2 regions of the Fusibacter sp. A1 genome follow, and region 1 is predicted to be linked to the other one. Evidence: a T-box and tRNA genes for the amino acid it is inferred to sense, from the RefSeq annotation. Region 1 holds a T-box; the other holds one or more tRNA genes.
What was found. The T-box of region 1 lies ahead of gltX (glutamate--tRNA ligase). A T-box ahead of a tRNA ligase gene usually reads a tRNA of that ligase, here a tRNA-Glu.
Positions count from the first base shown of each region.

Region 1 (14,742 bases):
AATCAAAAAAAGAGCTTGGCTCTTATTTCGACCTATTTGTTTTTCATTGGCTTGGCACTTGCCCTGATCGCATTTGTCATTCCTCAGTTTTCACAGAGTATCCAGCTGCTATACGACAATATGGACGACTATTTGGTAAACTTCCAAACTATCGTTGAAAAAACAGCTTCCTATCTGAAGATCAACCATATCGATATTTCGACATTTGAAAGTACGCTCAAAGAGCTTCCTAGCCTCATCGGGAAATCGCTGGGTGGTGTCTTGCCGGGGGTTTATATCTTCGCTACAGGACTAATCGGATCCATACTCAATCTGGTTCTCGGACTCATCTTATCCGTTTATATCTTAGCGGATAAGGACCGATTGAAAAGACAGTTTAACAATCTATTTGACGCCTATGTCAAACCAAAGGCAAGAAAAAGGATAGGACACGCACTAGCGATCAGCAACACGACTTTTGGAAACTTCATCGTAGGTCAGCTGACAGAAGCGCTTATCCTAGGAATCCTATGTTTCATCGGCATGTTGTTATTCCGATTCGAATATGCGCTTCTTATTAGCGTGCTCATCGGTCTGACGAGTATTGTTCCAGTTGTAGGAGCGATTATCGGTCTTGTGCCCTCCTTATTCATCCTTTTACTGGTCAATCCCACACATGCGTTAGGATTCTTGATCTTCATACTTGTGCTGATGCAGATTGAAGGAAATCTGATCTATCCAAGAGTCGTCGGCGGATCAATAGGTCTCCCTTCATTATGGGTGCTCTCGGCACTTATCATCGGTGGTGGACTGTTCGGAATACTTGGCATGCTAATAGGCATTCCACTAGCTTCTGTCGCCTATCAGCTGTTAAGGGCGGATGTCGCAGTCAAACTTAAAAAAGCATGATCCATGCATAAAAAAAGCAAAGTCCGTCTTGTGACGACTTTGCTTTTTTTTAGCTCGCATATCGATTGTCGATTGCGTATTTCACAGCGTTTTCAATGTGTTCCAGCGAAACTTCCACTTTTTCCATATAACCGTCAACACCTTCTACCAAATGCATGTACTCCTTTGGTACATTTCCAGGAAAACCGGATCTGATATAGATTAGAATCTTGTCCTTAAGCTCACAACTCTTAATATATTCTATCACCCGATAACCGGCGTTCGCTGTCTCCATGACGATGTCTAAAAATATCAAATCCGCCTTTTCGCCGCTTGACAACAGATGGATCGCTTCTTCGGCGGATTCGGCATAACTGATATTCACCGTATACCCGTTGTAGTGAAACCGTCTTAATGCGAGCCTTGTGACAAGGAACACATCGATTTCATCATCTACAACCATGACATTAACCTCATTCATCACTTGTCTCCTTTGGCAGCACCACGTTGAATATTGTGCCTTTTCCTACTTCGCTATGGCATTCGATAGACCCCATGAGTTTGTTTTCTACAATCTCTTTTACAATGGAAAGCCCCATGCCCGATCCATCCAAAGATGGGTTCAACTTCACAAATGGTTTGAAGATATCATCAAGCCCACTCTCAGAAATACCGCAACCGTTGTCGCTTACAGTAATAAGCACTTGAGAGTCCGTCGAACCCACCTCAATGTCAATTTCCTTGTCCGAGAGTCCGCTGAAGGCATGCTTCATCGCATTCACAACCAGATTGATGATAATCTGTGTCAGCGCCGCAGAATTGACCGCAACTTTCACACCTTCCTGACATCTTAGACTGACACTGACACCGTTCTTTCTTAAGTCGTATTTCATGCTCATGATGATACTGGAGATATAATCACCCATATCCACATGCTCGATTTTTCCAACGACAATATCCGTGGCGATCGTCTGAAAGGCCTTAACAAGCTCTGATGCTTGCTCCAGGTGTTTCATGATCAGCTCGGATCCCTCTAAGATCTCTGATTCAGACGCTTTGTCACCAGCCGGATCTGTCGCTATCTTTCGCATCAATGTCGCCGCCGTATAGGCAAGGCCGATTGGCGTGCTTATCTCATGGGAGATATTTGAAACCAGTTCGCTGATGACTTGGTTCTTCTGATGATCACCTATGAGTTTTTGAGACCTTTCGAGCAAGTCCATCATTTTTTGAAGGTTGAAATAATCGTTAACAAGGTTCAAGTCTTTTTCAACGGTATCCTTAAGTGTATGGATCAACTGTACTAGCGTATTGTCATAATTTCTACGATGGTCGTCTAGCACACAGATTGTTCCGAATACGTCACCGTTTGGCCACTTGATCGGAAGTCCCAAATAATTGATCATCTTAAGCTTCACATCCGGATTTTCAGCCCAAACAGGGTCGTCTAGAGCATCGGGCACCTGCAGCATGCTATCTGTGCCGATGACCGTCTCACAATAAAGACCTATACCAAGCGGTGCTTTCTCATGCTCTTCATATGGATTTCCATCGTTTGCGCTCTTCACAAAAACCTCGATCTCATTTGAATGAAGCTTCATGATCAAAGCCGATGGCACATTGAACAAGTCTGCGGCAAGATCAAGAACGTTTTGCCATTTTGCTACAATCGAATCATCCAGCACCTCAGACAGAGTTTCAGAAATGCTAACTGTTTTATAAGTGTTTTCCTTCCTTATTTTAACTACCGATTCCATCGAAACCACCATTCCTTTACTACTTGATATATACCACAAGTAAAGATGCCATACTCAACTTAAATTCTTTCGACTAGTCAAGTTCCTTTGAATAAATGCAACTACATGCATAATTGGCTTCAAAGTGTGTATCATTGAAATGGAGGTGTTTTCATGAATGACCTGATTCAACTTCACAACCACCTATATCGTATCGTACAAAGTGAATACTCAAACTGCGTGATCGGTACCGCTAAGTCATCTATTCATGATCTTCGTGTCGCAATACGCAGGTTAGATACCTACTATACCTTTCTTTCATCCATATTAAATAAGGAGGCATCTTTAAAGCTCGCTTACAATCAGAGGATTATTCAAAGTTACCTAAGTGAGCTATCCGCCTTAAGAGATATCCAAGTGATACAAGTCCACTTATCTAGTCTTACGGCACAAACCGATTCAGACTTACGCTCAGCGGTTGAATCCACCCTTGCAGTAGAAAAAAAGAAAGCCGCTAAAAGGCTTTCTAAGTGGGCTGTAGGTTTGGTTTTTAAGGATAACTCACAGCTGATCCTTTCACTGAATCTCTCCTCTGAGGAACTTTATACCATGTGCGCGCATCATCAGATGAAGCTTGCGAGATCCGTACTGAAAGCCCTGCACACCGACTCCAACTATCACAAGACACGTTTGGCCCTTAAGCATCTCAGGTACTTCCTCGAGCAGGTTGAGACACTCTTTGCGCAGACGCATTTTGACACTACCGCGCTGTCTTCCTACCAGGACCTACTCGGCATGCATCAGGACTACCGAGTCCTACTCAGATTTTTAAGACGGCAAGCAGAGTACCCCGGTCTAGTTACCCATCTGGAATTGATGCTACATAGCTTGGACTTGTCTATCAAGGCATCTGAAAAGGATCTGACATTACTGGTCCATTCATGTGGGTATGAGACTAGGTAATTCACTCCATCATAAATCACGCACCTATAATAAATGCTCCCTGTCCATCAGTTGATGTACAGGGAGCATTAGTCTTTCATTATTGCTTGTTTATGCTTTTATCGCCCATCTCATCTTGGTCGAACGGGCGCGGCTGTTGATGTTGCATTCTTCTGCTGTAGGTCTGATGATCTCAGGAGAGATCTCTTTGTAGACTCCTTCTCGAAGCAAACGCTTGAATGATTTTTTCACAAGACGGTCTTCTCCAGAATGGAAAGACAGGATCGCAACCCGTCCACCTGGACCGAGTACGTCAGGTAGCTTCTCCAGAAACTCATAAAGCACCTCGAACTCACTGTTCACATCGATTCGAAGCGCCTGGAAAGATCTTTGGCACGACTTTTTCACATCGGCTTCCCTTCTATCCTGAGGGATGAACTTAAGAGCATCTTCAATGACTTGTCTCAGCTTCGACGTCGTATCGATTTCATTGCCTCTTCTAATTTGAGAGATAATCGCCTTGGCGATCACTTCGGCATGCGGCTCATCTGCGTTCTCGATGAGCATGCCGTGCAGCTCGTCTTTTGATATGGTCTTCAAGCGCTCCGCAGCCGAGATACCCTTGTTTGGATTCAGTCGCAGGTCAAGCGGCCCTTCTGTCTTATAGGAGAATCCTCTTTCAGGATTGTCGATCTGCATAGAGGATACGCCAAGATCGGCAAGTACAAAATTCAGTGGTCCGGATTCTGGAATCACCTGATCGATATTTGCGAAATTCAATTGTTTGATTGTCAGTATCTCCGGTCCGAATCCAAGATTTTGTAGACGCTCTCTTGTTCGGGGGAGCTCGATGGGATCGATGTCCAGTGCATACAGATGACCATTGCCTTCTAGGCACTGTAGCATCTCACGCGAGTGACCTCCGTACCCAAGTGTCGCATCAAGACCTATCTGACCCGGTCTTATCTGCAGGAAGTCCAATATTTCGTTCACACATATGGAAATATGCATGCCTGCGGGAGTACTTCCCTTTTGAATCACCCTTGCCACCGTATCCGCATACTTTTCTGGCTGATGTTCCTTGTATTTATCTTTGAACGTCTTAGGATGTGTCCCTTTATACCTAACCCGCCGTTTGTGTGTTTTTTCTTGATTATCCACGATTAACCTCGGTAACTTTCTGTTAAATTCTGACTCCGAATAGGATGCGATTCCTTCATGATACAAAGCCTATCATATCAAATACGCCTGATTAAATCAAACAAAAATGACAAGTGAAACTCTTCACCGGCAGATCAGCTTACTCTTAAATCGTAAAAATACCTTACCACAGGGTGCTTCATCTGTATGGTTTCCTTCATTGATAACAGTCGTTTCTTTCCAACTCGCCTATCGATGATCGCCAGTACGTTGAGTAGAATATCGTCACTATCCAGACTGCTTTCAATCGATTCCGACAGAAATAAAACTGCTTTCTTTTGAAAATCGGATTTGAACAGGTTTCCTTGTGACGCGTAGATCTGTTTTGCTAGCTGCGCTGCTTTTCTGTCTCCCGCTATCTTTGCAAGCCGATCTTCGGGTACGTTTTCGTTTAGCACCTTCTTTACTGCGCTAACCTCCTCGGGAGTGACTGTCACCTTAAGTCCTGTGTCGCTCTTAACCTCCTGCTCCGAACCGTACCACTGGAAAGACAGGCTTTTTTTAGAGGTATTGAACACTTCCTCCTTATCCACCGTTAGATAACACTGAATGACCTTATCCGGTAGATACCGGTAACCGGATGGTAGATATTCCACTTTGCCTATAAGCGCCGGGCAAAGAAAGCTTTCCAATTGTTTTTTCAATTTGTTCCATATCATATGAGCATCTCCATTCGGCTCTAGCTTCTTCTACGTAACATCAGCCAGCAATTTCAGCATCTGTCCTACATAAATCCCTAGCCTACCTATCTACAGTTTAATATATCACACATCAAAATCAGGAACAATAAACGAGAGGCTTTCTTGCGCTTTCGCTACTATTAAATGACCGATCATTTTTGCTGATTGACTGATTCGCTAAAAAGTGATATGCTACCAACGGTAAATCTATAAGACTGCGTTCGTACATAATACCCAATTGTAAAAATTCAATCGGGAAGGTTATACTTGAGAGCTTATTATGTAAGCTCTTTTTTAGTGATAAAGAGAGGTAATAAAAATGATAAAAGTAGACAATTTGTCCTACTCATTTCCGCAGAAAGATCTATATGAAAAGATTTCATTTACTTTGGAAGACGGCCAGCACTGCGCGTTCATCGGAACGAGCGGCAGCGGGAAAAGTACACTGATCGATATCATCATGGACCCGGAAAGGTATATGTACGATGGATTTCTGGAAATAGATCCAAGCTGCAGAATCGGATATGTGAGTCAGTTCTCACAACTTGGCAACAAAGAAGAAACGACCGTCTTCGAATATATCGGTGGCGACGCGATTAGACTGCAAAATGAAATTGCGGCGATCTGCACCCAAATGGAGACGTCATCGGATATTGAAGTTTTGCTTGAAAAATATCAGCAAACGCTTGATGCCTACGACGCGATTGGTGGGGATGCTGTTGAAAGTGAGATCAATAAAAAGTTGAATCTTGCAAACCTTATGAAGCATAAGGATTTGAAGGTATCCGAGCTCAGCGGTGGCGAATTCAAACTGATCCAAGTAATCAAGGAGATGCTTACCGCTCCTAATCTACTGATCATGGATGAGCCTGATGTGTTCTTAGACTTTGAAAACCTAAACGCTCTGAAAAAACTGATCAATGCGCACAAGGGAATCCTACTGGTCATCACCCATAACAGGTACCTGCTTAATCATTGCTTCAACAAGATCATTCATCTTGAAAACAAGGAACTACAAGAGTTCGACGGAAGATATATCGATTACAACTTCACATTGCTACAGACTAAAATCGAAATGCAAGAGCTAGCGCTTGCAGATGACGAGGAAATAGAACGAAACGATATCCTTATCAAAAAACTTAGATTCATCGCGACCAACAACGATGAATCGGGTCATGGCAGATCACTGAAAGCAAGAGTGAAACTTCAGGAGCGACTCGAAGCCAGAAGAATCAAGGCTCCGTTTGTAGAAATCAAACAGCCCTACATCGAACTGAGCACAAAAAACATCCTAGAAGAAACTGTCGCTTTAAAAGTCAGCGACTACAGCGTTTCATTTGACGAAGTGCTGCTTAAAGACGTCAACTTCGAAATTAAATCGAATGACAAAGTGGCGCTTATCGGTGCAAACGGCACTGGCAAAACGACGCTGTTCAAAGACATTGTCAAGAACAGCCACCCTGCCATCGATCTGGATGAAAACATTGAAATCGCCTACTTGTCTCAAATACAAGGCGAAATACTCAATGAGTCCAATACCATTTTGGAAGAGTTCTTCGACGCAGGATTTAAAACTTCAAGTGCGATCAGGGCCTATGTCTCCGATTACGGCTTCCACGGAGAAATGATCGATCAGAAGATCGCCTCATTATCCGGTGGCGAAAAGAACATACTTCAGCTTGCCAAGGTTTCAGCAGGAAAAGCAAACCTATTGCTACTTGATGAACCGACAAGCCACCTAGACACCTATTCGCAGCTCGCACTCGAAAAGGCGATCGAAGGTTATCAAGGTGCGGTTCTGATGATCTCGCACGATTACTACTCGATTATCAACTGCATGGATTATGTTCTGATCATCGACGATAAGACCATTCGAAAAATGACGATGCGAAAATTCAAGAAGATGATTTTCGCCAGCCATTTCGACAGAGACTATTTGGACATCGAGCAAAAGAAGAAAGAGGTCGAGACTAAAATCGCTTCTGCACTTCAGGCTACCGATTTCGAACAGGCGAAAGTCTTATCTGAAGAATTGGAATCTCTGATTCAATTGATTTAATCTGCTACACATTCCACTATCGACGAAATCCCCTTAATTTAGAATTAAGGGGATTTTTTTTGCCGATATCGTTATTTAGTTTGCTTTTTTGGTAGATATACAATATGCCAATGTAGCTCAGTCGGTAGAGCAGTTCACTCGTAATGATCAGGTAGTGGGTTCAAATCCCATCATTGGCTCCAACTCATCTTATACTTCAGGTAAGAAGACTACTTAAAATCAATCTCAACATCAATACCCACCCATTTCAGCTTGATGAGTACCTGCTGAATCATCATTTTCTTCCCTAACACTTCTTTAAAATGAAGTGTTTTTTCTTTTTTATTTTCTCGCATCGTTTCTAGCTGTTGAGCGCACTGCTCATATTCTTCGACCATCTGTTCCAAAAATGTTTCGAACTCAGCGAGTCTTTCTACAGCCTTTCCTGAAATAATTCCGCTTTCAACCAGATGATAACCGTGATCCAATATTACTGACGTTTCATCATTCCTTACGATTTGTCTTGTAAACCGATTCATCTTTTCGCCTACTTTCATTCAAAATTCCCATCAGGCACAGGCAATCCATATCTATCGTAAATAGCTTGAAGCGTTCCGTCGGCATACATTTCCTTGATTGTCTTTTGATACTCCACCATGAGAGGTTCAAGACCAAGGGGTTTTGAAAACGCCACATAAGACGAGTTTGCCCCAAGCGTCGTAGGTAACGGTTCGATTTCGAGTCCGTATCCGAGTTTTTCTACTAGTGATTCTCCTGTAGACAGCACTTCAATCGCTAAGTCGACTCTGCCGTTATAAAGCTGCTTCATATTCAGCTCGGGTGATTTAGATTCAATAATCGTATAATCCGGATCTTCAAGGTACTTGTCAAAACTTCCTAGATAATATCCTCTGACAGTGCCGATGATATAGGCGGTTAAGCTTTCTGGATTTCCATCGTAGGTAATCTCCTTGTCGCTTCTTTTAAATAAAGCATAGGGGTAAATTGCAAGCGGAGTGTCTACCGGAAAGTAAAGAAACTCCTCGCGTTTTGGATTGATGAAAATGTCAGTGGCAATATCCAGTCCACCTTCTTCCATGAGCGTCATGATCCGATTGAATGGCATATCGACGAACTCATACTCGACATCCATACGACTGAACGCCACGCTGACGATATCGATAATCAACCCTTCATACTCTCCATCCACCACATCCGCATAGGGCGCCGTATCATCGATAATCGCAACTTTAAGCGGCTGTAGTCCTTCACTTGGCTTCTGTGGTTCCGGATCATTCGGTTGTGTCACGCTAGTTGAGGATTGACACCCTATTTGCATCAGTAAGGCAACCATTACTAAAATTTTCGCTATTTTTTTCATTCTATTCAACTCCAACCTTTACTGACCTAATTGACGATCGAAACCCTTTCTCGATGTATACCCCGAATCCGTGGTCACTCCACACCCAATCTACGCGCATAACACGCAAATAATGCACAGACTAATTCTTTTCAAAGACACTCCTTGTTTTTAGCTTATGAATAAATGGGTAAACGTACAATAGCAATCTTAAGAGAAGGAGAACAAGTATGCCAAGAACTCAACCATTATCAACCACTAGAAATATTGGAATTATGGCTCATATCGATGCAGGAAAAACTACAAGCACAGAACGCATACTCTTTTATACAGGCCTGACCCATAAGATGGGTGAGGTCCATAACGGTTCTGCAGTCATGGACTGGATGGAGCAGGAACAGGAACGCGGCATCACCATCACCTCAGCCGCCACATCCTGTCATTGGAAGGAAAATAAAATCAATATCATCGACACTCCAGGACATGTTGACTTTACAGTAGAAGTCGAACGTTGCCTTCGCATACTAGATGGCGCTATCTTCCTACTTGACGCGAAAGAAGGCGTCGAAGCACAAACCGAGGCCGTCTGGCGACAAGCCGATCATTATGGGGTTCCACGACTGGTTTTCATCAATAAGATGGACGTCATCGGCGCCAATTTCAAACGATCTGTCGCCACCATCAAAGATCGTTTGAACGGAGTACCTGTACCTATTCAGCTACCCATCGGTACCGAAAAGGAGTTTAAAGGAATTATTTCGCTAATGGACATGAAGGCATACTACAATACTGGTGATACAGGTGAAGTAGTTGACGTCAGAGAGATTCCAGCTGAGTTTTCAGACCTTGCAAGTGAAATGAGGAAACATCTGATCGAAACGGTAGCTGATTTTAACGAAGAACTGCTCATCGAGTATCTTGAAGGCAATGAAATTAGTCAGGATTTGTTAACATCGACTATCCGCTTCGCCACCCTCTCAGGGAGCATCACACCTGTACTCTGTGGTGCGGCCTACCGCAATAAGGGCATCCAGATGCTTCTTGATGCGGTGATCGATTATCTTCCATCCCCTCTGGACAGGCCTGTGATTGTGGGTCATACACTAAAAGGAGAGGAGACCATCAGAAAAGCCTCTGACCTTGAGCCCTTCTCTTCTCTTGTTTTTAAAGTCATGACCGATTCTTATGTCGGAAGGTTAACCTACCTTAGGGTTTATTCAGGAACACTAAAGTCGGGCGGTACCGCTTTGAACACCACTAAGGACAAAAGAGAACGCATCGGCAAACTGCTGCAAATGCATGCCAATCACAGACAAGAAATATCAGAAATCGCAACGGGCGACATTGTCGCTGTTGTCGGTCTGAAGCATTCGACGACGGGTGATACCTTATGTAGTGTGAACGCGCCAATCCTCTTGGAAACCATGAAGTTTCCTGTTCCAGTCATTTCAGTGGCAGTCGAATCGAAAACGCCTGCAGAACAGATCAAAATGCAAAACGCACTTGAGAGGCTCTCTGAAGAAGACCCGACATTTACGACCTTCACTCATCCCGATACAGGTCAAACCATCATTTCGGGTATGGGAGAGCTTCATTTGCAAGTGATTCTCGAGCGCTTAAAAAAAGAGTTCAGTGTTCCTGTAAACAGCGGCAGACAGCAGGTCGCCTACAAGGAAACCATCCTTAATCCGGTCAACGTGGACTATACCTTATCAAAACAGTCGGGTGGTCAGTCCATGTATGGTCATGTCAAACTGAAAGTTCATCCTAATGCTCGTGGCGCTGGACACACGATTGATCTTAAGGTTGATGACAGGAAGTTCCCGAAAGCATATCTTCAGGCTTGCGAGCAGGGGATTTCAGAATCGCTGCAATCCGGTATCCTCGGTGGATACGAAGTTGTGGACCTGCATGTGGAACTCTATGATGTAGATTATCAGACGGACCATTCATCGGATATCGCATTCAAGACAGCCGCCTCGATGGCAGTGTCAAAAGCACTCAGAGAAGGGCATTCCGTCTTATTGGAACCTATCTTCACCGTCGAAGTGCACGTGCCTGAATCCTATGTGGGGGATGTGATAGATGACCTTAACACGCGTCATGGATCCATCACCGATATCCAACTGATTCCATCAGGAAGGGTGGTTCGTGCCACGGTCGCCCTGTCTAACCTGTTCGGCTATGCGACGGCACTTCGTTCTAAAACGCAAGGTCGTGGTCAATACACCATGCTCTTCGACCGCTTTGACAGATACCAGACCGACTAAAAACAACTGCCACTGTTTTGCCACAGTTTGCCCTTTGAACTCCCAATGGGAAGGCGAGTATACTTAAGCCAGGAAGTAAACAACACACACATTTGAAAGGAGTTCACTTATGAAAAAACTTATGGCATTGGCACTAACAGGCATTATGGCACTATCGACCTTCGCATTCGCAGACGAGTTCGACGCAGCAAAAACAGACGACAACCTTAAAGGTAAACCTGGCATCGAAAAACAGTTGGGTAGCCGCCCCGAAAAAGGCGAAAAGCCCGGCAAAGAAAAGCACGGTAACATGGAAGAGCGTATGGCAAAGATGACCGAGGTCATCGAAAACTACGCCCCCGACCTGCTAGAAGACTTTGAAGCCAACTGGGAAGCTCATCAAGAAATCCGTGAAGAACTGGATGCGATCAAAGAAGACCTAAGAGAAAGCCATAAAGAAGAAATGGAACCGATCTTTGAAGAGATCAAAGCACTTGTCGAATCAGGCGAATTGACTAGAGAAGAAGCAAAAGAAGATCTGATGGCAATCAGAGAAGAAAACAAAGCGGATTTCGAATCCGTTCGATCAGACATCGATGCCTTAAGAGAAGCCTACGGCGTAGATAAAGATGCTGCAAAAGCTGTACATGAAGCCCTAACAGCTGCAGTGGAGGCAGATGACGCACAAGCTGTCACATCCGCCCTTACAGAAATCTTAAACATGATGCAAAACCATCTTCAGTTTGAAGAAGCAAAGCTTGATTACTTGAACAACCTATAAGACAAAAGGAGCGCTCACGCGCTCCTTACCTTTTTGTCATCATGCGAGTCGCATTATCCATCCTGCTGGTTACCCTATCAATCCCCATGGTACTCATGATCTGATATAGGTCAGGTGTATTTCTTCTGCCGGTCAGCACCAGACGGATCATGCCCATGAGATCCCCTAAATGACCACGATAAACCTCTTTATTTCTCTTAAACTCCTTCATGCTTGTCGCATAGCCCAACCGCTCACAAAGATTCTTCATCTGCTCGTACCACTCCTCATGGCTGTCCGTTTGCGTGTAGTTAGAAATCAACTCCTTAAGTATCTCTACCACCTCCTCTGGCTGCATGTTGAGTCTTGCTAGCTCATCGCTAACCTTTTCCATACAAAAAAGCTCGTCGAAGAAGTAGGAAATGTGCTCCTTTACATCAGACCACTTGGCAATGTCCTTTCTGGGCTTCTCTCCACCTCGCTCAATGCCGAGTGCTGTTGTCATATAGTGCTTGTGCTCCCCCATAAGTTCTGCGAACTCATTGTCGTAGCGAAGGCTCCACTGCCAAACCTGATCGTAAACGCTTTCGGCGCTCATTCTTGCTATGGTTTGCTTACTCACATCTACAAACTTATCAAAGTCAAAAACAGAACCGCTAGACGACATCTTTGCCACGTCGACGATAAACGCAGAACTGTCTTCAAGAGGATGACAGGCTCTCCACTCTTCATAATTCGAATTGATCAGATTGAGCAGATACTCGATTACCGACTGGCTGGGATAGCCGTCTTCAAGATAAAAGGTCAGGGCTGATTCCGGGTCCTTCCTTTTGCTGAGCTTACGCTTTGACTTTCCGTCCGACTTCATGATCGGAGAGATATGGATGTAATTCGGTGGCTTCCATCCCAGTACATCAAAGAGCTCCTTATGCAGCGGAAAAGACGGCAACCATTCGTCTGCCCTTATCACATGCGTTGTTCTCATCAGGTGGTCATCTACCGCGTGGGCAAAGTGATAGGTGGGGACACCATCGGACTTTAACAGGACCATATCCAGATTGTTTTCAGGAAATCTTATTGCCCCTCTTATTATGTCGTTCAAAACAACCTCGTTATTCAGATTCCCATTTGACTTTAGTCGTATGACATAGGCATCTTTGCGTTCAATCCTTTTTTTTACGTCTTCAAAGGACATCTCCCGGCATTTCGCAAACTCACCGTAATACCCTGTTATCAGCTTGTCCGCTTCTTGCTTTTTTCTTACTTCAGAAAGTTCGGTTTCTGTGCAGAAGCAGGGATAGGCATGCCCCTGTTCTATGAGTCTCTTTACAAAGGTATGGTATATTTGTGTTCTTTGGCTTTGCTTATAAGGACCGTAGTCGCCGGTTTCGTCATTCAGTCCGGTTGCGCCTTCATCAAATGTTATACCGTAATATTCGAGCACGTCGATCGTACTCTGCACACTTCCTTCAATCGACCTTTTCTTATCGGTATCCTCGATCCTCAAATAAGAAGCCCCACCGGTCTGTCTTGCAAGTGTCACATCAAGCAACGATCCAATCAAATGCCCGATATGAAGCGTACCTGTAGGACTAGGTGCGAACCGGGTGACCATAGCCCCTTCCGGTAAATTCCGTTCTGAGTAGATCATCTCGTAATCCTCCGGTCCATATTTCAGATTAGAAAACAACAAAGCAGCCATCAACGCATTCCTAGTCATAAGATCCTTCCTTTCAAAAAAAATAAACCCTCATCCCCATAGGACGAAAGTTTTCCGTGGTACCACCTAAATTATTTCTCAGCTCCCATGTAACGTTGGGACATCCGGCTAACCTACTACGACATGATTGTCTTTTGGCAGCTGCTCCAAGGCTTCCTTCAACAGTACAGATACTGAATTTCCACCATCATCAGCTCTCTAACATCCTTTTTCTGTTTACTATTCCTTTTCTTAGCACGTTGCTATAAGTTTTTATCATTCTAAACTTATTTCAAATGAATGTCAAGCATAAAAAAAATATCGTAAAGTCATCTTTAAAGCTGTTAACAATTGACTTAAGTCAATGCGACTATACAAGCAGCATGTTATGATCATAAAAAAGGAGATCAACAATGACAAACTCAACCAGAAAACCATCCATCATAGCGGGGCTGTCACTACTCATCATGACCTTCGCAGCCTTCTACTCCTTCGGCTTTGTTCACTCGCAGGTCGTAGTAGTGAACCCTATCCAGACAATAAAAAACATCCAAGCGTCATCACTGTTTCAAACAGGATTACTTGGATGGTTTATCATCATTCTCACGGATATCATCGTCACATGGGCTTTCTACAAGGTCTTAAAACCGATCAATTCAAAATTGGCGACCCTCTCAGCACTGCTTAGAGGGGTCTACACTCTCTTTCTTTCCTTCGCGGTTTACCACTTGGTTGTGCTTGCCATGACTGCAGGCTCCCTTAGCGTACCCCAGGTGACACAGCACCTTGACGCATTCGACAGTCTCTGGTCGCTAGGTCTTATTCTGTTCGGTGGACACCTCTTCGTGGTAGGACTGGCTGTTAATCAGAACAGACAACGAATACTTGCTTTCCTGCTCGTACTTGCCGGCTTCAGCTACACCCTCGTACACCTGCTGAAGAACTTCTTCCCCCTATTCACTGCGACTCAAAGCATTGAAAGCATCCTGATGCTTCCGATGATGGTCGGCGAACTGGGTTATGGTCTATGGCTCTTGTTTAAGGGAGGAAAAACCAATCCACCGGCTTTTAACGCTCCTGATTCAGCCGTTTCTTAATACGGCTGAAGGATTCGGGCGTGATTCCCAAATAACTTGCCAATTGATGGTTCGGAACTCGATCGAACAAGTCCGGTCGGGTTTCCATCAGGTTTTTGAACCTTTCCTCAGGCG
Region 1 covers NZ_QQWI01000017.1:30,619-45,360, reverse strand. The annotation lists gene DWB64_RS17930 (AI-2E family transporter) at 1-888, shown strand, start outside; gene DWB64_RS17925 (response regulator) at 938-1,348, opposite strand; gene DWB64_RS17920 (GAF domain-containing sensor histidine kinase) at 1,341-2,624, opposite strand; gene DWB64_RS17915 (CHAD domain-containing protein) at 2,778-3,566, shown strand; gene rsmH (16S rRNA (cytosine(1402)-N(4))-methyltransferase RsmH) at 3,657-4,706, opposite strand; gene DWB64_RS17905 (hypothetical protein) at 4,841-5,404, opposite strand; gene DWB64_RS17900 (ABC-F family ATP-binding cassette domain-containing protein) at 5,745-7,484, shown strand; tRNA gene DWB64_RS17895 (tRNA-Thr) at 7,591-7,666, shown strand; gene DWB64_RS17890 (hypothetical protein) at 7,694-8,020, opposite strand; gene DWB64_RS17885 (ABC transporter substrate-binding protein) at 8,017-8,844, opposite strand; gene fusA (elongation factor G) at 9,054-11,093, shown strand; gene DWB64_RS17875 (hypothetical protein) at 11,203-11,853, shown strand; gene gltX (glutamate--tRNA ligase) at 11,879-13,552, opposite strand; T-box leader at 13,589-13,794, opposite strand; gene DWB64_RS17865 (DUF4386 domain-containing protein) at 13,945-14,628, shown strand; gene DWB64_RS17860 (Crp/Fnr family transcriptional regulator) at 14,600-14,742, opposite strand, start outside.

Region 2 (14,742 bases), on a different contig from region 1:
TGATCTTATGAAGTACCTCGTAGTTGAACGACTGTCATCCGATAAGATACTGGTGATGACTTCTGAGGGGATTGTAAAAAAAGTGAACGACACCTCTGCCACATTGGGAGAACAGATTGATTCGGACCAAGTGGAGCATTTTTTTCTGAGTAGACAGATGAGACGAACTGTTTTGGCATTCTCTATCGTTTTGATCTTATTTGTAGTCTCATACGCGGTCCCTGTCGGCTCTGTAGATATCGACATCAACCCGAGCATCACGCTTGAATACAACCTATACAGGCGTGTTATCGACATTTACGGCAGAAACGAAGACGGCACTGATCTTTTATTCTACATCGAGTCGACCCTTTCCGGTCAAGGCATCGATGACGCAGTGACAAATGCCATTTCTGGATACATGGAGTATTTTAATCAAGATGACGAAAGCGTTTTGGTCTTGCTTTCAGCTCCAAAGGGAATAGCACCCCGACTTCACACCAAGTACGCATCGGACAATACAGCATCCGTTGTAATATTCATCACCCCTGACCAAAACCGTCAAGTCCATCAGTATTCATTGGCCCAAGAAATCATGAGCGAAGAATACCTGGTGATTGACGAAATCATGTTGCCACTTGGTCAGACAATTGATACGATTAAGGAAATGTACAATCAAGGCCAAGGGAGCGGAAGCGGTAAAGGCAACATGCCAGATGAACTGAATCCTTCAAACAACAATAACGCACCTGAAAAAGACGACGAACACCCTTCTAACAACAGTAACAAACCAGATAAGGAGATAGAACACCCATCAAACAATCAGAATAAGAACGACACCGATTCAGAAATTGAAGAATCAAGACAGACACCAACTAAAACCGTCAATCCAAACTCCAACAAAAACAATAATAATAACAAAAACAACAACAAGCGATGAATAGGATCAATTCTTAAAGTGATCCATTTCATAAATATCTAAGGAGGATTTATAATGAAGAAGATTTTAGCCCTAACACTTGCCCTACTGATGACTTTCAGTAGCACATTCGTGGTGTTGGCAGCCCCCGGTGGAAACGGCAAGGGAAACGGCCAAACTAGCGGTGGCGACACTACTAAGATTGAACGTATGCAGCAGCTACAAGAAATGAAAGCACTTAGAAAATCAGAGCAGTATACTAGAAAATCTGTCGACGCTTACATGAGAATGCTTCGAAAAGAAATCCAGATGCTGATCGCTCAGATCAACGAAATGCTTGAAGGCAATTACGACGGTCCAGGCACTACAACATCAGGAGCAATTGAAATCGACATCACAACTGGTGGCGGTATCGATCTAGATCTTTATACAGGCGACACAGAGACTTTGTTGGCACTCCTTGCTCAACTCCAAGAATTAAGAAAAGACATAAACTTAGCAAGATTTGATGCTAGAGCCTTTATCAGAGCATCGTACTCACCAGGTGAACTTGAGTACATCCAGAACATATTAGATGGAATTTACAGCAGATACTCTGGATTCACAGCACTACCAGTCGATTCAATCGTCATGGAGGATGTCACTTTCAAATTTGACGTACCGCCACTAATCAAAAACGGCCGTACGCTGATTCCAGTGAGATCTATCGCAGAAGGTTTGGGCGCAGTTGTCACATGGGATGGCGTCAAGCAAGAAGTAACGATTGTTAGAGAAAACAAAGTGATCATCTTGACTATCGGCGAAAGCGTGGCTAAAGTCGGAACAGTAAATCCAGGAAACGACTTTGTAGAAGTTCCATTTGACTCGCAGGCTGAAATCGTCATGAGCCGTACCATCCTACCACTTCGTTTCATCGCTGAAACATTTGGGTTAACAGTGGAATGGGATGCTCAGACAAGAACCATCATCATCATAGAGTAGTAAAGCCCGCTAAAAAAGCCGTCGATTTTTCGACGGCTTTTACTATTTTTTGAACTTCATGACCCTGGATGCGTTAAGCACGGCAAGTAGCGCCACACCCACGTCTGCAAATACAGCTTCCCACATACCGGAAAGACCAGCGACTCCCATCACAAGAAACGCCACCTTCACTCCAAGAGCGAAAAATATGTTCTGATAGACAATCGTACGGGTTCTCTTTGCAATCGCAATCGCATCGATTATTCTTTCGATATCGTCATTCATCAGTACCACATCTGCAGCTTCTATGGCAGCTTCAGATCCAAGGCCGCCCATAGCGACACCTATATCGGCGCGCGCAAGAACTGGAGCGTCATTTATACCGTCACCCACAAAAGCTGTATGACCGTTTTCGATATCTATGATTTCAACTAAATGCTTTAGCTTGTCTTCAGGCATCAGACCTGAATAATAGTTGGCGATTCCAAGTTCCTCAGCGACCATGCCAGCCACTTCTTCCTTGTCACCGGTGAGCATCGATACACTGATCCCTTTTTCAGTAAGGCTTTCAATCAACTGCTTACTTCCCTCTTTCAAGGAATCACTAATCGAAAGTATGCCGATCAGCTTTTTATTGACAGCAATGTAGACTTCCGTGAGGTTTGACTCATGAATATCCATAGTATCTGTAAGATACTCGGCAACGAATGTTCTTTTTCCTGCTACTACTTCCAGGGCCTCATCAGATGCGACAATCCCTTTACCGGATAGTTCTTTATAGTCCTTCAGCTTGTCTACTCTTTTACCATGGGCTTCAACAATCGCCTTGGCAATCGGATGAGTCGAGTGAATTTCTGCCACTGCCGCATACTCAAGTACTTCTTCTTCGGTAAAACCGTTTAACGTCTCGACTTTTGTGACTTTAAATTCACCCTTTGTCAGCGTACCTGTCTTATCGAATACGATATGCGAAAGTCCAGATAAGGCTTCTAAGTAGTTCCCGCCTTTAATCAGGATTCCATGCTTTGAAGCGGCACCCAATCCACCAAAGTAACTTAGGGGTATCGATACGACAAGGGCGCATGGACACGAGATAACCAAGAAAATCAGCGCCCTGTAGATCCACATGCTAAAATCAAATCCTGTGAATAAGGGAACAATAAGGGCTATCATAGCGGCCGATACGACAACCGCCGGCGTATAGATACGAGCGAATTTTGTAATAAACTGTTCTGTCGTCGCTTTGCTGGCTGTCGCATTTTGCACAAGATCAATGATCTTTGATGCTGTCGATTCAGAGAATACTTTCTTTACTCTCAGTGTAAGCACACTATCCTGTACTAAAAAACCGCTAAATAGGGTTTCTCCTACCGCCTTGTATACAGGAACCGACTCCCCTGTCAGCGCAGAAGTATCGATATACGCCGCACCATTTTCAATAACACCATCTACAGGTACTCTTTCACCAGGCTTTACGACGATTAGGTCCTCTTCGTTAAGCAGCTCAGGAGCTATATCCCTTTCTTCATTTTCTATCATCAGATGCGCACGATCCGGTCTTATGGCGAGCAAGGATTTAATCGCCCCCCTTGACTGGTTGACAGCTTTGTCTTGAAACAGTTCACCTATCTCATAAAAAAGCATTACTCCAACCGCTTCAGGTAGTTCACCTAGGATGAACGCTCCCGCTGTCGCAATGGTCATCAAAAAATTCTCGTCGAACCATTGTCCTTTTCCAATATTCTTAAATGCCTTTCTAATGACAGGATACCCGACCACCAGATAGGCGAAAACCATAAGAGCCTTTGCATAGATTTCAATACCTGTCAAATAGCTTTGACTCAAAATACCGATGATAAAGCCCACCGCACCAATCGTGACCCTCTGTTTTCTTGAAAATTCAAAGAGCGTTTTCTTCTTTACCGTCAGCGCTTGGGTTTGGATAATGTTTCTTGAGGAAGGAACAACGGTAACACCATCTTCATAGCCGTCGATCAGCGTCTGAAGTCGGCTTCTGAGGTTTGACTTGATACTTGTTTCTAGCTTAAGTTCACCTGTAGCGAATTGATAAGAGACATTATCATAATCCTCGTCCCTTCTCAGTGCTGTCATGATTTTCTCAGTACAACCAGCACATGTGAGTCCCTCAAGTAAAAATACGAACTCGACACGCTTGTCATCCTTCTCGATGATCTCTACTTCTTCTTCATGACTGTGAACGATTTTTTGAACCTTGGCAAATAGGTTCTCTATAGGTGCATTCAGGTCTAATGTCAATTCTCCAGTTGCAAAATTAAAACTTACATTAGTGATATCATCAGTACCTTTCAAGTCCCTCTGAATCGCTTCGGCACAGCCTGAACATGTCAGATGCTTCAGTTTAAATTGTCTTTTCATACGATCCCCTCTCTTTTCATATGAATGATTGTTCATATGTTCATTTAATTTTACATGAGACCGTAAATAATTTCAATTCTTTTTTCAAATATAACAAAACGATAACGGTTTTTGATTTTGAATGACACAATCAAGCAGTTGTGATATGCTTATCGATGATTATTCAGATAGGAAAGAAGGGTTAACATGAAAAAACACAACTTAAAAAAAACAATAGTGTTTTCACTATTATTCTTTATGCTCTTATTCGCAGGCAGCTATGGAGTTGCCCACCACTACTTCAGTAAATTCACGTTTAAAAGGACTGTTATTGAAGAAAATATCGTCGCTATCGATCCCAACGATGAGCAATCCTCGGATGGAAAGACAAATGATAAAGCCGATAAGGAAATCAACCTCTTATTGCTTGGAACAGATAAGAGCGGCTACCGTACCGATTCGATGATGGTAGTGCACTACGATCCACACACCAATACCACATCGATGTTCTCCATACCGAGGGATTACAGAATAGACCTCTCGGAGAACGTACAGGAACTGATTAGAAACCACAGTCCGCACATCAAACTGACAGAGCTTCATGCCTATGCCAAAATGGCGGATTACGAAAGCCCAGCCTCACTGACAGCAAAAGCGATAGAAGAGCTACTAGATATTTCATTCGATCACCTGATCATGATCAATATCAACGCATTTAAAGAAGTAGTCGATTCAGTAGGCGGCGTAGAGGTCTATGTTCCACAAGCGATGAATTACGACGATCCCACACAGAATCTGCATATCAATCTACAAGAAGGTTTGCAGCTGCTTGATGGCGATAAGGCGGAACAGCTTGTCCGATTTAGAAAAGGGAACAACAATTCAGGCTACGGAGATTTTGGACGCATGGAGATGCAGCAGTACTTCTTAAGCGCATACCTGAAAAAAGTCTTCACGCTCGACACGGCATTCAATATCACAGAAGTATTCAACTCCTTATCCGAGTTCGTTCAGACAGATGCAAATTTAAACGATGTTTTAGCTTTAATGCAGACAACCAAACATATCGACTTTGACAAAATCTACTCCCATACGCTACCTGGCAAGGACAACCGGATCGATGGCATCTACTACTACGATCCACCATCGGTTTCAGAGCTTAAAGCCTTTTACTCGACATCCTTGACAGCGGACCAGTATCCACAACAAGACAGTCTCGAATACTCTTTACGCATCCTCAACGGAAACGGATCATCAGGACTTGCAGATGAATATCAGGCGCTCTTTGAAAAGCTTGGATACGCAGTAGATGAAACAGGCGACTTCAACGGCACAAGAACTATCAAGACCCAGATCATCGTTCCAGAGCTAGGTCTTGGACAGGACCTCAAATCACACTTTAAGCTTTCAGAGGTCATCGTCGATCCAAATCGGCTGGGGTCAAAAAATGAAATCATGATCATTCTGGGCAAACTTGAGATTTAACTGAAAAATGAACATAAAAAAACACACTGCATATGCAGTGTGTTTTCTTTTATGGTGCGCCCTGAGGGATTTGAACCCCCGACCTTCTGGTTCGTAGCCAGACACTCTATCCAACTGAGCTAAGAACGCGTATCGCCTAACGACTAGTATATCTTATAACATAACAAGGCCACTTGCAAGTCTTTTTTTATTTTTTTACCTGATGATGTTTTTCATCATATTTTGTAATCATTCTAGATAGCGTTATTTTGATAATCGCACCTGTCGGTATAGCTAAAAGTATTCCAAGAACGCCCCACAATCCTCCACCTATGGTAATTGAAAGGATAATCCAAATCGGATCTAATCCGATGTAGTTCCCCATCACTCTCGGGCCGATAAAGTTACCGTCAAATTGCTGCAGGATGACGATAAACACCACAACCCAAAGCGCTTTGATCGGATCATACATTAGCGTGACTGTTACAGCCGGTATCGCGCCGATAAAGGGACCGATATAAGGAATGACATTTGTACTCATGATGATAAGTCCAAGAATCAGTGCGAATCTCACACCCATCACAGATAAGCCCAGATAGGCCAGTATCCCGACAATAAATGCCTCTACCAGGAGCCCTGTTAAAAAGTGAGAAAATACCGTGTTCACTTCTGATGCGTGAAAAATGATACGTTCACTTTTCTCTTTTCCAAATATGGATCTGGTCACATTCTTAAAAAGCTGCAAGACCTTATGTTTATCAAGCAGCATATACACTGAGATGATGATACCAAAAAATACATTCATGAAAGTCGATGTGATATTGATAAAGATCTGAGTCAGGTTGCTCACGATAAAGTTGGAGACCGTAGTCACTATTTCAGCCATCCTGTTCAGATTTTCGTAGACCACTTCTTGGTACGGACCAAAATCAAGCCCTTGAAACTGTTTCATCAAGGCAATGACGCCCTTTGAGATTTCCCTCCCCAAAGAGATGCCGTTGTCGATGATCTGCGGAACCACATATGCTGAAAACATCGAAATACCCAATATCAAGCCTAAATAGGTCACTGCGATGATAAGTCCCCTCTTGCCCCCCAGTGCTTTTTCAAATGCGGATATGGGTCTATTGAGCACGTAGGCGATACCAAACCCGATATAAAAAGGAGTCAGGACAGAAAAAAACCTTCCGATAGAAGCCTGAATACTAAGGTAATTTACAATGACATAGGCGACTATGAGAACAGCGATACTTGAAAGTACCAGATATTCAATGAAATTTCTTCTGTTTTTGAACATGTCGCTCTCCTAACTGTTTTCTCTTATTGTAGCAATTTTTTCGAATTGTAACAATAAAAAAACACCGTACCTCATGTACGGTGTTTTCTATTTCATGGTGCGCCCTGAGGGATTTGAACCCCCGACCTTCTGGTTCGTAGCCAGACACTCTATCCAACTGAGCTAAGAACGCTTGAACAATATTTATTCTACCATGAAATTGAGATAAGTCAACAGCTCTGACTAAAGTTGCACAATTCTGAATTAACTTTCACTACTTAAGTTTTATCTCCGTCCAAACGCGGTTGTAAACTTCTATGAAATCGCCCGGATCATTGAAAATTTCGCTGTTTTTCAAGTTGTCGATATTCGGATACGCGATCTCGTTATTCTGAACTTCCTCATCAAGAAGATCAAACGCGCCTGTATTCGGAGTGGAATAACCGACCCAGTCAGTATTTAACGCGGCGTTCTCAGGATCCAGCATGAAGTTGATAAACGCGATCGCCTCATCGTAGTTCTGTGCCCCTTTAGGAATAACCATGGCGTCGTACCACACGTTTGTACCTTCTTTAGGCAGTGCGAAATTCAAGTTCTCGTTTTCATCCTGAAGTGCGATGGCCTCACCGTTCCATGTCGCCATGAACGCGGCGCCATCTGCGACCATAATGTCTTTTCCGTTATCCACGACATAAGCAAGCACTAAATCCTTTTGATCCATAAGCAGCTGCTTCGCTTCTTCAAGCTCATTCTCATTTCGAGTGTTCATGCTATATCCAAGTAGTTTCAGTGCGATCATCAAAGAGTCGCGCTGCGAGTCAAGCATCAGGATCTGCCCTTTGTACTTTTCGTCAAAGAGAATGTTCCAGCTGTCCACAGGATCGTCAACTAATGTCTCGTTGTAAAGGATACCAACCGTACCCCAGAAATAAGGGACACTGTATTCGTTACCTGGATCATAGGCTAAATTCCTATATGCATCACCGATTTGACCGTAATTGTCGATCAAAGAAGTATCAACTTTTTCAAGCATGTCCTCAGAAATAAGCTTCTCGATCATGTAATCTGACGGAATAGCAATATCATATTGTGTTCCACCATTTTTAAGCTTGACATACATATCCTCATTTGTCGCATATTCCTCATAAATCACTTGGATTCCAGTTTCTTCGGTAAATTGCTCACGAAGACTTTCGTCCATGTACTCGCCCCAGTTGTAGACATAAAGTACCTTTTTGTCACTGCCGCACGCTGTGAGTGCGAACATCATTACAACCACAAGTAAAACGCTTAAAATTCTTTTCATCGTTACCTCCTAAAGGTCTTCAATCTTGCTTCTTTTATTGACGACTATCAATAGCCCAATAACCGCAAGAAACATGAGTGTCGAAAGAGCATTGATTTTTGGACTGATACCCTTTCTGGCCATCGAAAAAATTGAAATGGATAAATTCTGCACACCACTTCCAGTGGTGAAGAAACTGATTACAAAATCATCAATCGATAAAGTAAATGCTATGAGGGCACCTGTCACGATGCCAGGTTTAATTTCTGGTAAAACCACTTTCATAAACGCTTGAGATGGTTTTGCACCTAAGTCCATGGCTGCCTCGACAGTGTCTTTTGGCATCTGCTTCAGTTTAGGTAAAACAGAAAGCACCACATAGGGAATACAAAATGTGATATGCGCTATCAAAAGCGTCAAAAATCCATTACGGATACCAAAAATAGCATTGAATAAAAAAGCGAACCAGACCATCAAGGCGACACCGGTGACGATATCCGGATTCAAAATCGGAATATTATTGACCGCCAAAATTGATTTCTTAGCCCATTTCTTCTTATACCTGTGAATCCCATATGCAGCCAGTGTGCCTATTAAAGTTGCAACAATCGAAGCGATAAGTGCGATCGTTAACGTATAGTATAACGCCTTCATGATCTGGCTGTCATTGAAGAGTTCACCATACCACTTAAAGGTGAAACCTTGCCACTTTCCTCCGCGCTTTCCTTCATTGAAGGAGAACACCATCAGAATAAGTATCGGAGCATACAAGACCGCATAGATCAGCGCAAGATAACTCCGCTGCATCAGGGGCTTATCAAAAAAGTCGAAAACCCCGTCAAAAATCTTCCTTACCATAATCCGCCACCTTCGCTTTCCCCTTCAAACCGGCCAAGCACTGTCATCAGCAGCAGTATGATAATCATCAGTACCATAGATAGCGCAGACCCGAAGTGCCAGTCGTAGCTAAGGGTAAACTGGCGTTCAATTAAGTTACCGATCAGATCATACTTGCCGCCACCCAGCAGCGCAGATATTACAAAGGTACTCACTGCCGGCATAAACGTCATCGTAATCCCCGAAAACACACCTGGGAGCGACAAAGGCAAAATGATATGGGTAAAAACACGTCGACCCGTAGCACCTAAGTCTTCCGCAGCCTCTATAAGCTTGTTGTCCATTTTACTGATGACCGTATAGATAGGCAGAATCATGAATGGAATGTAATTGTAAACCATGCCGAATAGGACCGCGCCTTCATTGAATAGCAGATTAAGCGTAGGAAGGTCCATTGACATCATCACTTGATTCACAAGACCTGTTGGTCCAAGTAAATACTGAATCGCATACGTTCTTAATAAAAAATTCATCCACATGGGGAGCACAAGTAGGACCACGAGCCACTTCTCAACCCTTGCAGGCAGTTTCGTCAACATATAGGCGACTGGATAACCAAGTACCAGACACAGGGCTGTGGCCACAAGCGCCATAACAAACGACCGGATACCGATACGCATCACCAAGGGATCAAACAGTCGAAAGACACTTTCCAAAGAAAAAGCGTATCCCGCTTCCGTTGTTTTGGTAAAAGCCAAGAAAAGAATCATCAATAGTGGAATAATGATAAATAGCGCGCTCCATACTAAATAAGGGGCACTACTGTATCTTTTCATCATAAGCTCACCTTTTCCATGACATGAATGTCTTCAGGACCGAAATTCAACGAAACCATTTCTCCTTTTGACCTCATCCTTGTGGAATGGACAAGCCACTCGAATCCGCTCGACTCAATCAGCATCTCATAATGAACACCTTTGAAAACCACAGAAGACACAATACCGTTCACTCCACCATTTGGATCGTTCAAGGTGATATCTTCCGGTCGTATCACAATTTCAACGTTCTCATTTTTCGTAAAATCCTTATCTACGCAGATGAACTCATGCCCCAGAAAAGCCACTTTATAGTCGTCGATCATCACCCCTGAGATAATGTTCGACTCTCCTATAAAATCAGCTACAAACGCATTTTCAGGCTCGTTGTAGATATCTGTCGGAGACCCGATCTGCTGAATGACCCCATGGTTCATGATGATGATCTTATCCGACATCGTCAGCGCTTCTTCCTGGTCATGGGTGACATAGATAAATGTGATCCCTACCTCTTGCTGCATTGCCTTAAGCTCATGCTGCATTTCTTTTCTAAGCTTTAAATCAAGCGCTCCAAGCGGTTCGTCAAGCAAAAGGACCTTAGGCTCGTTGACCAGTGCCCTTGCAATGGCAATTCTCTGCTGTTGGCCTCCACTTAGCGCATTGATTCTTCGTTTTTCATATCCTGCCAGGTTTACGAGCTCAAGCATCCTGTGTACACGATTTCTGATTTCGCTCTCAGAAATCTTTTTTATCCTAAGACCGAATGCGATGTTTTCATAAACGTTCAGATGTGGAAATAGAGCATACTTCTGAAAAACAGTGTTAATCTGTCTTTCATATGGCGGTATGTCATTTAATCTTTTCCCATCAAAGCGTATTTCTCCAGAAGTAGGTTTTTCAAAACCACCGATCATTCTCAAGGTAGTTGTTTTACCACATCCGCTTGGTCCCAATAGGGTTAAAAACTGATTTTCATTAATCCATACGTCCAAGTCATTCACAACTGTGTCTTCACCGTATACTTTTGTAAGCTTACTTGTCTCAATTATCCTGCTCATCATACTCTCCTAAAAACTCGGTGGTGTACTAATCATCAAAACAGTCGCAGGCCGTTTGTAAGGATTAGAGATGCGGTGCCATATATTCGAGCGATAATAGAAACTTTCACCCTTTTTGATTCGATATGTTTTTTTACCCAGCTGCACTTCAATTTGACCCGTCAAACAATAACCGAACTCTTCTCCTTCATGAGACTCCTCGTCGGTGTATACCCCCATCGGATCAAGTTCGATTAAAATCGGCTCCATATCGTTTTTCTGAGAATTACTGATCAACCATGAAACCTGATGTCCCAGTTCTTCATTTTGCGTCGTAAAGATATCCTCTGGTCCGAATACGATTTTCTCATCATGCTCTTCGCTGAAAAACTCATTCAGATTAGTACCTAACGTATCTAGGATATCAACAAGCGTAGCAATGGAAGGCGAAGTCAGATCACGTTCCATCAGCGAAATGAATCCTTTCGATAGGTCACATCTTGAAGCCAGTTCCTCTTGTGTCAAATTGTTCTCTAACCTAAGTCTTTTGATCTTATTCCCGATATTCAAATTAACACTCCTTTGTATAAACAAACTCCATGTTTAGTATTATAAAACAACACAAATGTAAACGCAAGGTTTAGTAGCACTAAACTTTGTAGAGAACATAAAAAAAACTCAATCGATTGATTGAGTTTTTCTTGATGGAGGCGGCACCCAGATTTGAACTGGGGATAAAGGATTTGCAGTCCTCTGCCTTACCACTTGGCTATGCCGCCATCTTGGAGCGGAAGAAGGGATTTGAACCCTCGACCCTCGCCTTGGCAAGGCGATGCTCTACCACTGAGCCACTTCCGCAGAATGTAAAAATCGTAACACGATTTTTACACTTAATGAAATTGGTGATCCATCCGCGACTCGAACGCGGGACACCCTGATTAAAAGTCAGATGCTCTACCGACTGAGCTAATGGACCATAATTGGAGCGGAAGACGAGATTTGAACTCGCGACCCTCGCCTTGGCAAGGCGATGCTCTACCACTGAGCCACTTCCGCAAAATGGAGCCGATGATGGGACTCGAACCCGCGACCTATTGATTACAAGTCAATTGCTCTACCAATTGAGCTACATCGGCATGTTGAATACATAAAGGTAATTTCATCGCTGTGCGATGACCATTTTATTTTGCCTCGACTTTCGGTATTTACTTCGTAAAACCTACCGTCTGCAAAATAAAATTAATTGGCGATCCGGAAGGGATTCGAACCCTCGACCTCCAGCGTGACAGGCTGGCGTTCTAACCAGCTGAACTACCGGACCGCTTATTGAATTTCGCACTAGGTGCGAAATACAGTAATGTACTCTCGTTGCTGTGCAACGACCATTTTTTATTGCCTCGACTCTCGGTATTTACTTCGTAAAACCTACCGTCTGCAATAAAAAATTGAGATGGTGGGAACAATAGGGATCGAACCTATGACATCTTGCTTGTAAGGCAAGCGCTCTCCCAGCTGAGCTATGCTCCCATGAATCCTCAGCCGATGTAATCATCAACCAAGAATTGTTGTGGTGACCCCTAGGGGAATCGAACCCCTGTTACCGCCGTGAAAGGGCGGTGTCTTGACCGCTTGACCAAGGGGCCTTGAATGGTTGCGGGAACAGGATTCGAACCTGTGACCTTTGGGTTATGAGCCCAACGAGCTACCAACTGCTCCATCCCGCGTTATATTGGCTCCAAGGGTGGGACTCGAACCCACAGCCTACCGGTTAACAGCCGGTTGCTCCACCGTTGAGCTACCTTGGAATCTTGCTTGCTGCCTGTTTCGGCAACAAATACATCTTATAACACACAGCAACTTACGTCAATAGTTTTTTTCAAAAAAAAGTTTGTTTTTTAAAAGATGAAATACTCTGAATTGACGCACAATCCTGCCTATTTTTTTCTACATTATATAGCACAAACACATCCTTGTCATTCTAATTTTTTTTTGATTTTTCAACTTACTTTTCAACCGTTTATTTCTTGTATCAGCACAAAATTCATAACCGTCTCATGCCGATTTTTTTTATCTCAAACTTTGACATACGTTCTCGTTTGCGATATACTCAAACTAATCAGAGGTGATTCTAATGCTATTATTAAAAATTGACATTGAAAACCTAATATTTGTCCATCATCATTAATTCGCGTTTGCACGTCAGTGCAGCGCTTATTGCTGTGCACTGATGGGATTTGAACTTCTACCTGTCAGTGATGACAGGTTTTTTTATTTAAACTTCAATTAAAAACGATATGGAGGCTGACATGGCTAGTAACTTACCCCCAAAAGGTATGAGAGATTTTTTACCTAAAGACAAGGCTTTAAGGGAATACGTGATGAAAGTGATTCGTGAGGAGTATGCGAGAAACGGATTCACGGAAATCGAAACTTCACAAATCGAGAATTTAAGCAATTTGGAAAACAGCGACGGTGGCGATAACACTAAGTTGATATTTAAGATCTTAAAACGTGGCGACAAGTTGAAGTTGAATCAAATCCCAGAATCAGAATCAGCACTTACCGATCTCGGCTTAAGATTCGACCTTACGCTACCGCTCAGTCGTTTTTATGCCAATAACCGAAATGAGTTGCCACCTATATTCAAAGCAATTCAAATAGGCAACGTGTTTAGAGCTGAACGTCCTCAGAAGGGCCGATACAGAAACTTTATCCAGTGTGATGTGGATGTCATCGGCGATGCTACAAACCTGACAGAAATAGAACTGATCAACACAGTCGGCAGCGCGCTCACAAAGCTTGGACTGAATGAACTAACCATTAAGATCAATGACAGAAGAATCTTAAAAGGATTGACCGCTGCAGCAGGATTCGCTCCAGAAGAATTTCAAGATGTAGCGATCACACTCGATAAACTTGATAAAATCGGTCAGGACGGTATCCTAGAAGAGTTGAGCGAAAAAGGATATGGAGAGGATAAAATCACTTCACTCATGCAGCTCAGCGACAAACTTGCAACAGAGGGCCTCACAGCAGCAAAGGAACTTTCTGCAGAGGGCTTTGAGAACATCAATGAAATTATCGAAGTTATTGAATCAGTAGCTGCAAACTACAAGATCGTATTCGACTATTCACTCGTCAGAGGCATGGGATACTATACAAGTACCATATTCGAAGTATTTTACGGCTCACTTGGTTATGCAGTCGGCGGTGGTGGTCGTTACGATGAAATGATCGGCAAGCTTAGCGGAATCGATGTGCCGGCCTGCGGGTTTTCTATCGGCTACGAGCGAATTATCGATATTTTAAGAGAAGAAAAACGTGATATCCCTACAGGTACGCGCCTAGCACTTTTTTATGACACGCGTGACTCCTTGAAAGACGTGATCAAAACATCTATCGAATTAAGAGAAACCTATTCGGTAGTCTCTGTTTTCGCGAAAAAGAAAAAATTCGGTAAGCAGATAGAACGTCTGGCCGAGCAAGGTTTTGACGCCTTCACCGTCTACGCAGAAGAACTTGAGATTAAAGACCTCTAAAAGAGAGGCCACACCCCGATTTAAGGTGTGGCCTCTTTCTATTTAGTAGTCAAATTTTGCTTTTTCCTGTTCAGGATAATGATCAATACAGCCTTGAAGCAAGAAGGTATCGCTTCCCTCTTGTCGCTCTATGATCGTCAGATTGGCCGAATGCATATATGGTTTTTGTGTCCAGAACTCATCCAAAGGAATATTCTGTAGTTGCGAGTAGATTGCCTTTAACACGCCACCATGAGCCACAATCAATATGGTCTC
Region 2 covers NZ_QQWI01000012.1:4,144-18,885, reverse strand. The annotation lists gene DWB64_RS15685 (sigma-70 family RNA polymerase sigma factor) at 1-3, shown strand, start outside; gene DWB64_RS15680 (hypothetical protein) at 8-919, shown strand; gene DWB64_RS15675 (copper amine oxidase N-terminal domain-containing protein) at 974-1,879, shown strand; gene DWB64_RS15670 (heavy metal translocating P-type ATPase) at 1,922-4,255, opposite strand; gene DWB64_RS15665 (LCP family protein) at 4,442-5,719, shown strand; tRNA gene DWB64_RS15660 (tRNA-Arg) at 5,772-5,848, opposite strand; gene DWB64_RS15655 (AI-2E family transporter) at 5,907-6,995, opposite strand; tRNA gene DWB64_RS15650 (tRNA-Arg) at 7,091-7,167, opposite strand; gene DWB64_RS15645 (PotD/PotF family extracellular solute-binding protein) at 7,249-8,280, opposite strand; gene DWB64_RS15640 (ABC transporter permease) at 8,290-9,117, opposite strand; gene DWB64_RS15635 (ABC transporter permease) at 9,111-9,935, opposite strand; gene potA (spermidine/putrescine ABC transporter ATP-binding protein) at 9,932-10,972, opposite strand; gene DWB64_RS15625 (helix-turn-helix domain-containing protein) at 10,979-11,518, opposite strand; tRNA gene DWB64_RS15620 (tRNA-Cys) at 11,654-11,727, opposite strand; tRNA gene DWB64_RS15615 (tRNA-Gly) at 11,732-11,806, opposite strand; tRNA gene DWB64_RS15610 (tRNA-Lys) at 11,849-11,924, opposite strand; tRNA gene DWB64_RS15605 (tRNA-Gly) at 11,930-12,004, opposite strand; tRNA gene DWB64_RS15600 (tRNA-Thr) at 12,009-12,084, opposite strand; tRNA gene DWB64_RS15595 (tRNA-Asp) at 12,193-12,269, opposite strand; tRNA gene DWB64_RS15590 (tRNA-Val) at 12,400-12,475, opposite strand; tRNA gene DWB64_RS15585 (tRNA-Glu) at 12,517-12,591, opposite strand; tRNA gene DWB64_RS15580 (tRNA-Met) at 12,597-12,672, opposite strand; tRNA gene DWB64_RS15575 (tRNA-Asn) at 12,679-12,753, opposite strand; gene hisS (histidine--tRNA ligase) at 13,255-14,487, shown strand; gene DWB64_RS15565 (histidine phosphatase family protein) at 14,530-14,742, opposite strand, start outside.
Region 2: it encodes a tRNA-Glu, which carries the amino acid that the T-box ahead of gltX (glutamate--tRNA ligase) is inferred to sense. The anticodon was not compared.